4 regions of the Paenibacillus sp. AK121 genome follow, and region 2 is predicted to be linked to each of the others. Evidence: riboswitches for the same ligand, from Rfam matches in the RefSeq annotation. Region 2 holds a riboswitch; each other region holds the start of a gene.
The links. Region 2 has a riboswitch for thiamine pyrophosphate ahead of KSP24_RS22305 (ABC transporter substrate-binding protein). Riboswitches for the same ligand answer to the same signal wherever they lie in the genome.

Region 1: another riboswitch for thiamine pyrophosphate. It lies ahead of thiC (phosphomethylpyrimidine synthase ThiC); the one in region 2 lies ahead of KSP24_RS22305 (ABC transporter substrate-binding protein).
Region 3: another riboswitch for thiamine pyrophosphate. It lies ahead of KSP24_RS06280 (thiamine phosphate synthase); the one in region 2 lies ahead of KSP24_RS22305 (ABC transporter substrate-binding protein).
Region 4: another riboswitch for thiamine pyrophosphate. It lies ahead of tenA (thiaminase II); the one in region 2 lies ahead of KSP24_RS22305 (ABC transporter substrate-binding protein).

The regions. Positions count from the first base shown of each region.
Region 1 is NZ_JAHPJM010000014.1:31,673-34,884, reverse strand. Features, by position in the region: gene KSP24_RS21015 (alpha/beta hydrolase) at 1-244, opposite strand, end outside; gene KSP24_RS21010 (IclR family transcriptional regulator) at 543-1,286, shown strand; TPP riboswitch at 1,403-1,514, shown strand; gene thiC (phosphomethylpyrimidine synthase ThiC) at 1,698-3,212, shown strand, end outside.
Region 2 is NZ_JAHPJM010000016.1:62,088-65,299, reverse strand. Features, by position in the region: gene KSP24_RS22315 (bifunctional 2',3'-cyclic-nucleotide 2'-phosphodiesterase/3'-nucleotidase) at 1-251, opposite strand, end outside; gene KSP24_RS22310 (pyridoxamine 5'-phosphate oxidase family protein) at 469-903, opposite strand; TPP riboswitch at 1,174-1,283, shown strand; gene KSP24_RS22305 (ABC transporter substrate-binding protein) at 1,481-2,524, shown strand; gene KSP24_RS22300 (MTH1187 family thiamine-binding protein) at 3,023-3,212, shown strand, end outside.
Region 3 is NZ_JAHPJM010000003.1:8,630-11,841, forward strand. Features, by position in the region: gene thiO (glycine oxidase ThiO) at 1-914, opposite strand, end outside; gene KSP24_RS06280 (thiamine phosphate synthase) at 972-1,565, opposite strand; TPP riboswitch at 1,895-2,003, opposite strand; gene KSP24_RS06285 (ABC-F family ATP-binding cassette domain-containing protein) at 2,089-3,212, opposite strand, start outside.
Region 4 is NZ_JAHPJM010000006.1:93,012-96,223, reverse strand. Features, by position in the region: gene thiM (hydroxyethylthiazole kinase) at 1-666, opposite strand, end outside; gene tenA (thiaminase II) at 692-1,381, opposite strand; TPP riboswitch at 1,514-1,616, opposite strand; gene KSP24_RS12840 (NAD-dependent malic enzyme) at 1,687-3,212, opposite strand, start outside.

The DNA.
Region 1 (3,212 bases), on a different contig from region 2:
CCTCATAAGGCATACCTTTGGCCTGCATCGGATTAGAGTATAATGGCGCGACGGTGGGATTCGTAAGCACCCAGGCGATGTAAGCATGCAAGGCAATAAAACAAAACAACAGGAAAAATACGACCGACAGCAGCAGAGCAATCACAACGTGCTTGAACCGCAGCATACGGGGATTAAAGAGTGGGGTGGACGGCTCCTGAACAGCGGTCTGTAGCTGAGCGTTGCGCTGGGATGTCGAAATCATGTAAGAGCCTCCTTATATAGAATTGATCTTCGAATCATAAAATTTAGGTATAATTCCACTTGAAAATAGTAGGGTATGTCCGTATAGATACCTATTATCGTATGATGGGTATTATCCAAAGTCAACGTCTGAACCGGAAAAGTAAAAATGATGCAAAGAATTGTCGATGTTTGTTCTTGTTCTGTAATATGGTTGTCACAAAAACATCGGTTTACAGTAGCCGCGACTATTCTATATAATTTATGTAACCATGTTTCATAGTGTGAAACGAATATGGATACAAGAGGAGCGGTTCACGATGGAAGACCGTAAATTAACCGTCCGCGCTGTAGAGCGTGCACTTGATATACTGCTGTGTTTTACCGCAGAATCTGATCTTGGTCTAACGGAGATTGCCTCCCAAATTGGTCTACATAAAAGCACCGTTCATCGTCTTTTGACTACGCTAGAGGATCGGGGATTTGTCGTTCGGAATACCGAAACGGAAAAATATCGGCTTGGTTTTCGCATATGGGAGCTGTCGACGCATCTGTCCCAAAGCGATGAGCCGGCGGTGTTGTTACAGCCTGCAATGGAAGGACTGCGTGATCGCTTAGGGGAGACGGTCAGCTTGTACCTGCGGGATGGAAGCATGCGTATTCGCATACAAGCCGTGCAGAGCAATCAGGCGATCCGCAGGGTTGCTCCCGTGGGAGCGCGTATGCCGCTGGCTGTGGGAGCCTCCAGCAAGGTGCTGGCGGCCTTTATGCCGCCACAGGAGCTGGAGGTACTGCTAAGCAGTGAAGAATGGCCTCCCTCGGTAGATCCTGAGGTATATAAAGCCCAGCTGCAGGACATTCGTGAGAAGGGGTATGCGACTAGCTATGAAGAACGTGAGCCAGGAGCTGCGGCTGTGGCCGCGCCTATTGTGAACCGAAAGGGACAGGTCGCGGCGGCTTTATCTGTATCCGGCCCGGTCAGTCGACTTGCACCCGAGACGCTGCATGATTTTGCTCCGGTTTTGATCGAAGCAGCTAAGGAAATGGGGCTTATGCTCCCGTAACAGTAATCAATACAAAAGGAAATCATACAAGGGTTGCCAAAGCTATAAATTTAAAGTAGTCTGATAGAGATGGCGGATGTCTGTTATAGCCGCCAATTCATGTGAATAGAAAGTATCACAGTTACTGGGGGAGCCTGTAATGCGGGCTGAGATGGAATCGGGCAAGATTCCGGACCCTTTGCACCTGATCTGGATCATACCAGCGTAGGGAAGTAATCGGCCATTGAAATGTATACGCAGCTGCTGTCTGCGGTGACGCATAGGGTTTTATTCCATGTGCGCACTGTCTGGATAGCTGCCTCGTTTGATTAGCCGGTTCCCTAGGGAACCGGCTTTTTTGCATAGATCAGCGCCACCCTCGGAATGGTTCCGGATCGGTGTGTCACTTCAACGATACGGGAGGAATGGACCATGAAATCGATGGAAACCGAAGGAACAAAAGAAACAGGAGTGAAATCAACAGCAGTAGAGAAGACAAGTACGGAGCAAGCCAGTAGGGTTAATTCTTTCCCAGGGAGCCGCAAGGTGTATATTCAAGGTTCTCGGCCGGACATTGCCGTGCCAGAGCGTGAAATCGCACTGCATCCCACACATACGCCGCAGGGAATAGAGTATCATGAGCCACTGCGTGTGTACGATACCAGCGGTCCGATGACAGATGAAGCCTATCAGGTGGATATTCGTCAGGGCTTGCCACCATTACGGCGAGCTTGGGCACTGGAACGGGGGGATGTGGAGGCTTACGACGGCCGCGCCGTCAAGCCGGAGGATAATGGACTGAAACCCGGCTCCAAACGGGAAACAGTGGAATTTCCCGGCGTGACCAACCGTCCGCTACGGGCTTCACAAGGACGCACTGTGACGCAAATGCATTATGCGCGGCAAGGGATCATTACGCCTGAAATGGAATTTGCGGCGATCCGTGAAGGAGTGGAGCCCGAGTTTGTGCGGCAGGAGTTGGCGGCTGGACGAGCCATTTTACCTTCAAATATCAATCACCCGGAAAGCGAGCCCATGGTCATAGGGCGCCATTTTCACGTGAAGATCAATGCAAACATTGGAAATTCCGCGGTTACGTCCTCCATCGAGGAGGAAGTGGAGAAGATGACCTGGGCTGTACGCTGGGGCTCAGACACCGTCATGGACCTGTCCACAGGCCGTAATATCCATACGACACGCGAATGGATTATTAGGAATTCACCCGTACCGATTGGGACGGTGCCGCTATATCAGGCACTGGAAAAGGTGAACGGCGAAGCAGAGAAGCTGACGTGGGAGTTGTATCGAGACACACTGATTGAGCAGGCGGAGCAAGGAGTGGACTATTTTACAATTCATGCGGGAGTATTGCTGCGATATATACCGATGACGGCGAATAGAATGACGGGAATTGTATCCCGGGGCGGGTCGATTATGGCAGCCTGGTGCCTTGCGCACCATCAGGAGAACTTTTTGTATACGCATTTTGAAGAAATCTGTGAAATTATGAAAACCTACGATGTGGCCTTTTCTCTCGGGGATGGTCTGCGTCCGGGTAGTATCTATGATGCGAATGATGAAGCACAATTTGCAGAGCTGGAGACGTTGGGCGAGCTAACGCAAATCGCATGGAAGCATGATGTCCAGGTCATGATTGAAGGGCCGGGACATGTCCCTATGCACAAAATCAAGGAGAATGTGGATTTACAAATGGAAATTTGTAAGGAGGCTCCCTTTTATACTTTAGGGCCGCTGACGACGGATATCGCACCAGGATATGATCATATTACCTCAGCTATCGGGGCGGCCATGATCGGTTGGTTCGGGACGTCCATGCTGTGCTATGTTACGCCGAAGGAGCACTTGGGTCTGCCGAACAAGGATGATGTCCGCGAGGGAGTTATTACCTACAAAATTGCCGCACATGCTGCCGATCTGGCGAAGGGC
Region 2 (3,212 bases):
GTTTCACTACGAGCCTGTTGGATCAAGCCTGCTGTCCTAATCAAGCCATATTCATTGGTTTCCTTGTCCGAATAGTAATCATAGTTCATCAGCGCCCCATGAATATCCGTTGTCTCCATGATCCGCAAATTCACCGTAGCGCTATAGCGAGAGTCGCTAGCTGCCCAGGATGGAGCGGCTGAAAACACCAGCAGGCTACAAGCTACAACTACTGCTGTAAACCCTTTAAACCAATTTTTACGAAATAACAAAATATACCCCTCCTCATTAAGGTGTATGCCTCATATACATACTTTTGCACATATATGTAAGCTTTGAACCCACCATTCCTATTTTAATCCAACGCCAGACAAAAGAGTAGTCATTTGCTTAAAATATTTATGAAAAAATAATTATTTTTCGCATAAAAAAAGCCAGTAAATCTCCTGAAAAGGTTGGAAATTTACTGGCTTGTCTGTTATATTGTTTCTATTTCGTCCACACCTGGCGCTCCGTTTGTTGACCAACGTACTCAATACGAGTCGGATTGACGTCTAAAATGACATAATCGGGATCATCAGGTCCGGAAAACCACTTTTTCAGAGAATCATTCCACACTTGTTTGCGTAACCCCTCATCAGCTGTAACCTGGACGGTAGCCTCCACTTCCAAGACTTCCTTTGTACCACCCACTTCATAACCCAGCAGCAGATAAGCATTCGGATTGTTCTTTAGCTCTTCCACTTTATGTGTTTTGCGATCCGTCGCCAGATGAATGTTCATTCCATCGTTAAAAAGGGCCATATAGCGCACTTTCGGTTTTCCGCCCTCTACCGTACCTAACGAGCAAAATTTGTTGTTATCCAAAGCCTTCACAATGGCTTGTTCCAGCTGACTGCGATCCAATGTATCCGTTTTACCCACAGTACAACAACTCCTTTTTACGAATTAGAATTCTATAGAGTCTATGCCACTTGGCACCAGCTCTCCTAAACATACAGTGTAGCTGTTCTGAAAATAACATGACCAGAACAGATCTGAATGATTCATGTTCATTTTCAGATCAAAGCTCACAGTAAAAGTGTACCCTGTCATTCGGCATATGAACCGTGAGCGCTTCCTTAAAGCTGGACAGACCCGCCTTCAAGGCATATAATCGTCGTAGTAAACCCGAATAAACGAACCCATTAAACCATACAATGCCAGGGGTGCTGGAATCGGCCGGCTGAGAGTGTGTCCCAAGACACTGACCCTTACAACCTGATCTGGGTAATGCCAGCGTAGGAATGCTTAAGCAAGATGTGCCTTTTTATTAAAACAGGACATCCCTTACTTTGGTATATACAAGCGCAAGCGTCCCGGAATCCCGGGACGCTTTTTTTGTTGAAGATGAAGTTGTTGGAAAGATAGCATTCCGGCAGATGTTATTTTTGTGAAAATGGGGAACATAAGCTGTCTGATTGGACGGATAACGGGTAATTAAAAAGGAGAGAACACAACGATGAAGCGCATGAAAATGTTAAGCCTGGGTCTAATCAGTCTGTGGCTCATGGCTCTGACTCTGACCGCTTGCGGCGGCAATCCCCCTATATCTCAAAAGGAGGCTCCTGCTGCCGACACTTCAACGTCTACCTCGGCAAAGGGGCTCAAAGATGTTAAAGTCGTGCTCGACTGGACACCCAATACGAATCACACAGGACTCTATGTCGCCAAGGACAAAGGATTTTACGAAAAAGCAGGCTTGAATGTCCAAATTGTTCAACCAGGCTCAGGCGGAGCCGACCAAATGGTTGCTTCGAATGCTGCACCTTTTGGTATCAGCTATCAAGAAGGCGTCACTCAGGCTCGCATCCAAGGCGTGCCGCTCGTATCCATCGCTGCGGTGATTCAGCATAACACCTCTGGCTTCGCAGCCCCGGTAGACCGCGGAATTAAAAGCCCGAAAGATTTCGAGGGTAAAAGCTACGGCGGCTGGGGTTCTCCTGTAGAAGAAGCGGTCATGAAATCCATCATGGATTCAGACCAAGGTGATGTGAGCAAAGTGAAGATCGTCAATATGGGCAATGCAGACTATTTTACAGCTGTGAAGCGGGATATTGACTTCGCCTGGATTTTCTACGCATGGACCGGGATTGAGGCCAAGCTTCGAGGTGAGCCATTGGATATGCTATATGTAAAAGATTATTCCAAAAACCTCGATTACTATACACCTGTAATTGTGAGCAATGAACAGACGATAAAAAATGATCCTGACCTAGTCAAAGCGTTCATGGACGCTACCGCGCAAGGCTATGAATACACTATCGCCCATCCAGAAGAAGCGGCAGATATCTTAAGTAAAGCTGTGCCGGAGCTGGACAAAAAACTGGTACTTGCTAGTCAAAAATGGCTAAGCCCGCGTTATCAGGACGATGCCGCGCAATGGGGCGTACAAAAAGCGGAGGTATGGAAAAACTACTCGGACTGGATGTATGAACGCAAGCTGCTCAACAAACCTTTGGAAGTCGATAAGGCCTTCACAAACGACTTCTTGCCCAAGCGTTGATCATTTTGTAAAAACACTAAATAAGACTCGACTTAAGAAGTGAACGAAGCGCCACTACGCGGACGGATGGTGCTTTCCATCGCCACCGCCTTCAGATTTCCCGAATAAAGCCTCAGCAGGGTAGAAATCGGGGGGCAAAAAAAAGCGACCGCTTTGCTTGTACAGCACCATTCCGTGCACTTCGTTCTCGTTCCTCTTGGTTTATTCTTTAGTCTCATCTTATCTAAAGCGCAAAAACAGATGCGCTTATGTGTAAAAATGCAACCCAATCTATCAAAAAACTAAAGTGCTTTTAAGGCGGTTGGCAGCGGAGCGGTTCATTTGAATCTGAAGAAACGAAGTGGTCGCCTTTGCTGTTGGATTCTTACCTTTAAAGTTTATTCAAAGAATCCCACGGCAACAGCGATCGTAAGATCAAATGAAACGCGAAGCGGTCTCCCCACCTTAAACCAATTTATTTCCCAATACTACTCCAAATAAAGGACAGGTGAAATTCGCATGGCTAACACATTGCTCAGTATTCAAGTCATCCCTAAAACTCCTAATAACGAAGACTCTTATCCATATGTAGACAAGGCGATTGAAGTCATCCAGCGTTCCGGCGTCAAGTATCAAGTGAATCCATTGGACACTACAATGGAGGGCGAATTGGACGAATTGCTGAAAGTCGTCAAAGACATGCATGAGG
Region 3 (3,212 bases), on a different contig from region 2:
GCTTCCTGTACACGCGGTAACCAGGCAGATGCACGTGCTAACAACCCCTTTAAGCCTCCTACGGTCACCTCTTTGTCATATTGATGCGGAAGACTTGTGGCACCAATCCAAAGCTCGTTATTCTGTTTAGGCACGAGGTAAATATCGTCAGCATAAATGGTATAATCCAACGGATGATCCTTCGAGGAGACTGCTACCGCTTCGCCCTTGACCGGGTATAGTGGATAATCAAACCCAATTTGTTCTAGCAATTTCAAGCTGTCCAAGCCTGCGGCAATCACGACCTGATCGCAGGAAAAAAATCCACTATCCGTTCGCACACCACAAACTCGACCATCCTGTATGACCAGTTCCTCAGCTTGAGTTCCAGACCATATTGTTGCTCCCAGCACCGCAGCTGCCCCTGCATAAGCACGGCAAAGCTGGACAGGAGACACTTGTGTCTCCTTTGATCGGTAGATAGCCCCAATTACTTGATCTGCCAAGCCCGGAATCCGTCGGGCCAACTCCTTGGCATCCCACCAAATGGGACGATCATCCTCTCGCATATTCGCAGCATTCCAGCGTTTTTGGCCCTCTGCTTCCGAACGAAATGGGGTCACAAATCCTCCTGTACGAAAGTCCACTGAAATACCCGATAAACGTTCCAAATCACAGACAAGGTCAGGGAATGCATCTCGACTTGTACGGGCAAATCGTGCCAGCTCAAGGTCTGCAAACTCTTCACTTTCCGCTGCCAGCATTCCCACCGCTGCTCCTGATGCTCCCTCACCAGGGATCCATCGTTCCAGCATGATCGTACTACGTCCCTCCTTAGCCACATGATAAGCAATGGAACTGCCGATCACACCTCCGCCTATGACCAAGCATTCAGCGTGTCCTATCGCTTTTTTCTCTGTATGTGTCTTTGACATATGTTCCGTGTCTCCTCTCCAGTAAGCATTCTGCTTTCCCTTCGTCTTGTTTTCTTGCTACAGGTCGTGAACTACAAGATCTACCATTCGCCTATATTCCATCGCTGCTGCAACGGGTGACTTTGCTTCCCATATACCAGACATCACCGCAATTCCGCTTGCTCCAGCATGATAAAGCTCTGGAACATGATGGGGTTGTATGCCTCCCAGCGCTATCACCGGAATGTCCGACAATCTGCAAATGCTTTCAAGCTGTGCTATACCCCGCGGTACAAGACCAGCTTTACAATGGGTCTCATATACATGACCAAATAGTACATAGTCTGCTCCAGCCTGCTCGGCGGTCTGCACCTCCTCCAAGGAATGTACAGACACTCCACAGCGTGTACCCTCTGAAAGTAGACTTTTCGCATCCACCACAGATAACCCATTAGCTGGAAGCTGGACAGCTCCTGCCGAGGTAAGTAAAGCTACGTCCACGCGGTCATTTACTACAATTTGCCGCAAAGGAACTTCCTGCTTGATCATGCTACGAGTCAAAGAAAGCAAAGCAGAGGCACCCTTCTGTTTCGAACGTGCGTGTACATAATGAATATAAGGACAAATAGCGGCAGCCACTTGGGGTACATTCACACAGGAGACACTTTCCATCGTAATTACGTGTAATTCGATCTCATTTTCACCTCACTTGGACTAAAGAATATGAACTTGTGTTATAAAAAAATCGTATTAGCTGAATCTATATTGTTGTAGCTCCATATTGGGTAATATCATACGGAGCCAGCCACATGTACCAGCAATAATGAAAGGAGATTATATGTAAATCCGTCTACGGAAACTCGAACAAATGAAGATGAACGAAACGCAAAAAGCCACTTCCCAAAGGAAGTGGCTTGACAAACGTTCAAAATCAAACGGACTATTATATCCGTAAACGTATATCGTTCCTGCGCAAACAAAAGTAAAGAGCTACTACCTTGTTTGTACAGTACTCACTTCCCTACGCTGGCATAACCCAGATCAGGTACAAAGGGTCCGAAATCCATTTATTTCGTCTCAGCCGCATGGGCGGCTCCCCTAGTGTGACTATTTTATTGTATCAGCTAAAGATAGCTTAGCATATTTTCCTAATTCTGCAAACCCCACCTTGTGTGAAATCTGTCAGAACTGGATTTTAGTTAACTTTACTAGACCACTCTTCTACATTCCACGTTTTGGTTACCCAATCCTCGTAAAAGTCCGGTTCGTGGGATACAAGCAATACGGTCCCTTTGTATTCCTTCAAAGCGCGTTTGAGTTCATCCTTTGCTTTGACATCCAAGTGGTTGGTGGGCTCATCAAACAGTACCCAGTTACTCTCACGCATTAACAGTTTACAAAGGCGGACTTTAGCCTGTTCTCCACCACTAAGCGCAGACAAAGGTCGGGTGATATGCTCATTCTTCAAACCACAGCGCGCCAAATGCGCTCGTACTTCATGCTGATTTAAATGTGGAAATTCATTCCATACATCGTCAATCGGTGTAATTTTCTCTGCCTTTACTTCCTGCTCAAAATAAGCGGGCTGCAAGAAATCTCCCTGATAGGTTTTTCCGCTGATCGGAGGTATTTTCCCCAGAATGGTTTTGAGTAACGTAGACTTACCAACACCATTGCAGCCAACAATTGCGATCTTTTCACCACGTTCGATCGTCATGGACATTTTAGGCAAAAGGGCATGAGTATAGCCAATTTCAAAATCAATACCCTCAAAAACTGTTTTCCCGCTTGCACGGGCTTCTTTGAACTGAAAGGTTGGCTTTGCGGCTTCTTCTGGCTTATCAATACGTTCGATCCGATCAAGCTGCTTTTCACGGCTTTTTGCACGACCTGATGTAGATGCGCGCGCTTTATTGCGCTGAATAAAATCTTCCTGTTTCTTAATATATTCCTGCTGCTTCTCATATGCATCAATATGCTGGGCTTTGTTCAGATCCGCCATTTCAAGAAACTTTTCATAGTTAGCTGAATAACGGGTCATCTTAGCAAATTCAAGATGGTAGATTACATTAACGACTTGGTTCATAAATTCAGTATCATGTGAAATTAGGATAAAAGCATAGGGATAATCCTTCAAATATCGCGTAAGCCACTCAATATGCTCCACATCCAAATAGTTGGTAGGCTCATCCAGTAGCAATACATTTGGCTTTTCCAACAGCAACTTCGCAAGCAGCACCTTTGTCCGTTGCCCACCACTAAGGGCTGCTACATCCCGATCCAGTCCGATGGCAGAGAGACCTAATCCATTCGCCATTT
Region 4 (3,212 bases), on a different contig from region 2:
TGTACCTGCGAGCAGCAGGTTGGGTTCAATTGCTGCAAACGCACCCAACACAGAGGTCAGCAGGCAGCCTGTTCCGGTTACCTTCGTAAGCAGCGCGTCTCCGCCACTAATCAATCGTACTTCGACCCCATCGGTGATGACGTCCTCTTTTCCAGTGATGACAACCATGGTATGGAGCGTTTGTGCAGCCCGAACTGCCAGATCGACATTACTGCTGTCAGCACTGTTGCCTGCATCTACCCCTTTAATCTCTCGGACTTCTCCGATTAGATGGGCGACTTCGGCTGCATTGCCTCGCACTAGTGAGATTTTTACTTCTTTTAGGATCCGCAGTGCTGACTCGGTTCTAAAGCTCGTCGCTCCCGCACCAACCGGATCCAGCAGAACTGGAACACCATGAGCATTCGCTGATTGTCCAGCAATGATCATGGCATCTACCAGCTCGCGGTTCAGCGTACCGATATTTAACACGACGGCGCCCGCTATTTTTGCCATATCTGCTACTTCCTCGGGTGCATAAGCCATCACCGGGGAAGCGCCCAGCGCATACAGGCCGTTGGCTGTAAAGTTGGTGACCACCACATTGGTTATATTATGAACGAGGGGGTTGCTATTTTGTACCTTTGTCAGGAGATCCGAATAACTTTGTTCCCATATACTCATCATGTTTATCCTCTCTCATCTCTACTGATTATTCCAAGACCGTAGCGCGCATCTGGACGGGCCATTGTTCCTGCTTATAAGCCATATCCCAGAACATATATTCCAGCTGGCAGCTTAGCATAAAATGCTCAATCATCCGAGCTTGCTCGGCAGCCGTGGCGACATTCGCCCAAGCATCCACACGCTCGCGATATTTGGATGTTACATCTTCAATCTGGTTTCCATAGAAACAAATCCATTCATAGAATGGATGAGACTCGTCCGGTCTTACCTCATCCATTAGCCTGCGCCCAATCTCAAGATATGTCCATGGACATGGCAGCAGCACGGCCATGATTTCTCCAAGACTACCTTCATGTGCGACTGTCAGCATATGGCGGATATAATGATGAGCGGACGGAGCGAGTGGATATCCCTGCATCTCTTCATAGGTGACACCTGCGATAGCACAAAAGTTTTGATGCGGATGAACCTCGCTGTTGAGAATAAAAGAGATCTGTTCGTTAAATACAGCCATATCCTCCCGGCTTGTGCTTTTGGAGATCGCGATGCCGTAAATCCGCATGTAGGCGTTCAAATATTCAAAGTCTTGTTTTACATAGTGAATCAGCTGCTCCCTTGTTAAATTTCCTTCAGCAATACCTCTCACAAAGGGATGCTCATAAATGGCTTGAAAAATGCCATCCGCCTGCCGACGAAGTTCTTGCGAAAAACTCATTTCCCCACCTCCAATAAAAATGGAGAACAAGAAGTCCCGTAAGATACAATTCTCGGAACAACACCAAAAAGCCGCCCCGAAAACTGGAGCGACTTCAACATAGGTTCAATGCGCAAAACACCTGAAACCTTATATACGAAGGCTCCACTTTCCTACGCTAGTACGAACTAGATCAGGTTCAAAGGGTCCAAGATTCATTCTTGTCTCAGCCATAGTGGCTCCCCTAGTGGACTTTCCTATTCTTTTGACTAATACTGTACATTCGTTCCTAGGTTATGTCAAACTGCTTTGATTCCGGTCAAGGATTAATGAGGGTGCTGGATTACACTTTCCACGGCTTTGACCCTTACATATTCCGGTTTCCACATCGCATCCCGAATGGCTTGTTCAATATCTGAAATGTGTGCCTGAGCTACCTGATCCTGAATTGCAGCTTTCGCTACCGCAACCGCAACCGCGAACGAAACATCACGTAATTTTCGGATATGGGGCAGCAGTGCACCGCCAAGTTCATTCGAATCTACGGCGTTGGCAACGGCATCAGCTGCTGCGGTAAACATAGAAGGGGTAATTCTTTTGGCCTTGACCACAATTGCGCCCAGACCTAGCCCCGGGAAGACAAAGGCATTATTCGCCTGTCCAATTTCAAACTTCGTACCGTTATAGGTGACGGGGTCGAAGGGACTTCCAGTAGCAATCAATGCTTTGCCATCAGTCCACCGTATCAAATCTTCAGGTACCGCTTCAGCAAGGTTGGTAGGATTAGACATGGGCATAATGATCGGCCGTTCCACATGCTTTGCCATTTCCTTGATAATCTCCTCAGAAAAGGCACCCGCTACACCGGAAGTTCCAATCAAGATTGTGGGTTTTACCTGACGAATGACCTCCAGCAACGGTATTTTATCATCTTCCGATCGGGCCCATGAGCTGATTTCTTCCTTTTTACGCACATATGGTTTCTGATAATCCAGTACATCTTCCATATCGTCTGTTAATAGTCCACGATAATCATAGGCCCAAAATGCCTTGAATGAATCTTCTTCAGGAAGCCCGTCCTCGATCATTGCACCCCGTATTTGGTCGGCGTTACCGATTCCTGCTGCCCCTGGACCAAAGACAAGTATTTTTTGTTCACGTAGCGGAGTTTTGGTGACACCTACCGCCGAAACAATCGCAGCTAATGTCACTGCTCCTGTGCCCTGGATATCATCATTGAAGGTGAGAATGTTTTGACCGTACTTCCCTATAATGTGTCGTGCGTTCACGCTACCCACATCCTCCCAATGCAAAAGCGCCTTCGGGAATTGTGTTAACGTTTTGCTGATAAAGGTATCAATAAATTGATTATAGGCTTCCCCGCGAACTCGTTTATGGCGGTTTCCGATGTACAGGGGATCATTCAGCAGCTTCTCGTTATTCGTGCCGACATCCAGTACAATGGGCAGCACCCGCCCGGGGTGAATGCCTGCCGCAGCTGTATATACAGCGAGTTTGCCAATAGCAATGTTAATTCCCCCGACACCCCAGTCACCAATCCCCAAAATACTTTCCGAATCCGTCACGACGATCAGGTCAACATCCTCACTACTCAAACCGGTATTATAAAACGCCTGTCCAATACCGTTCGGATTATCTATCGATAAATATACGCCCCCAGGGCGGTTGTACTCATGGCTGTATTCTTGAATGGCGGTTCCTACAGTCGGTGTGTAGACTACGGGCAGCATTTCACTCAAATGGTCGGTTAGCAGTCGATAGTAGAGTACGATATTTCGATTGTGAAGGTCGTTAAGTGAGGCATTTTTACGCAGCATGGTGGGTTGTGCCA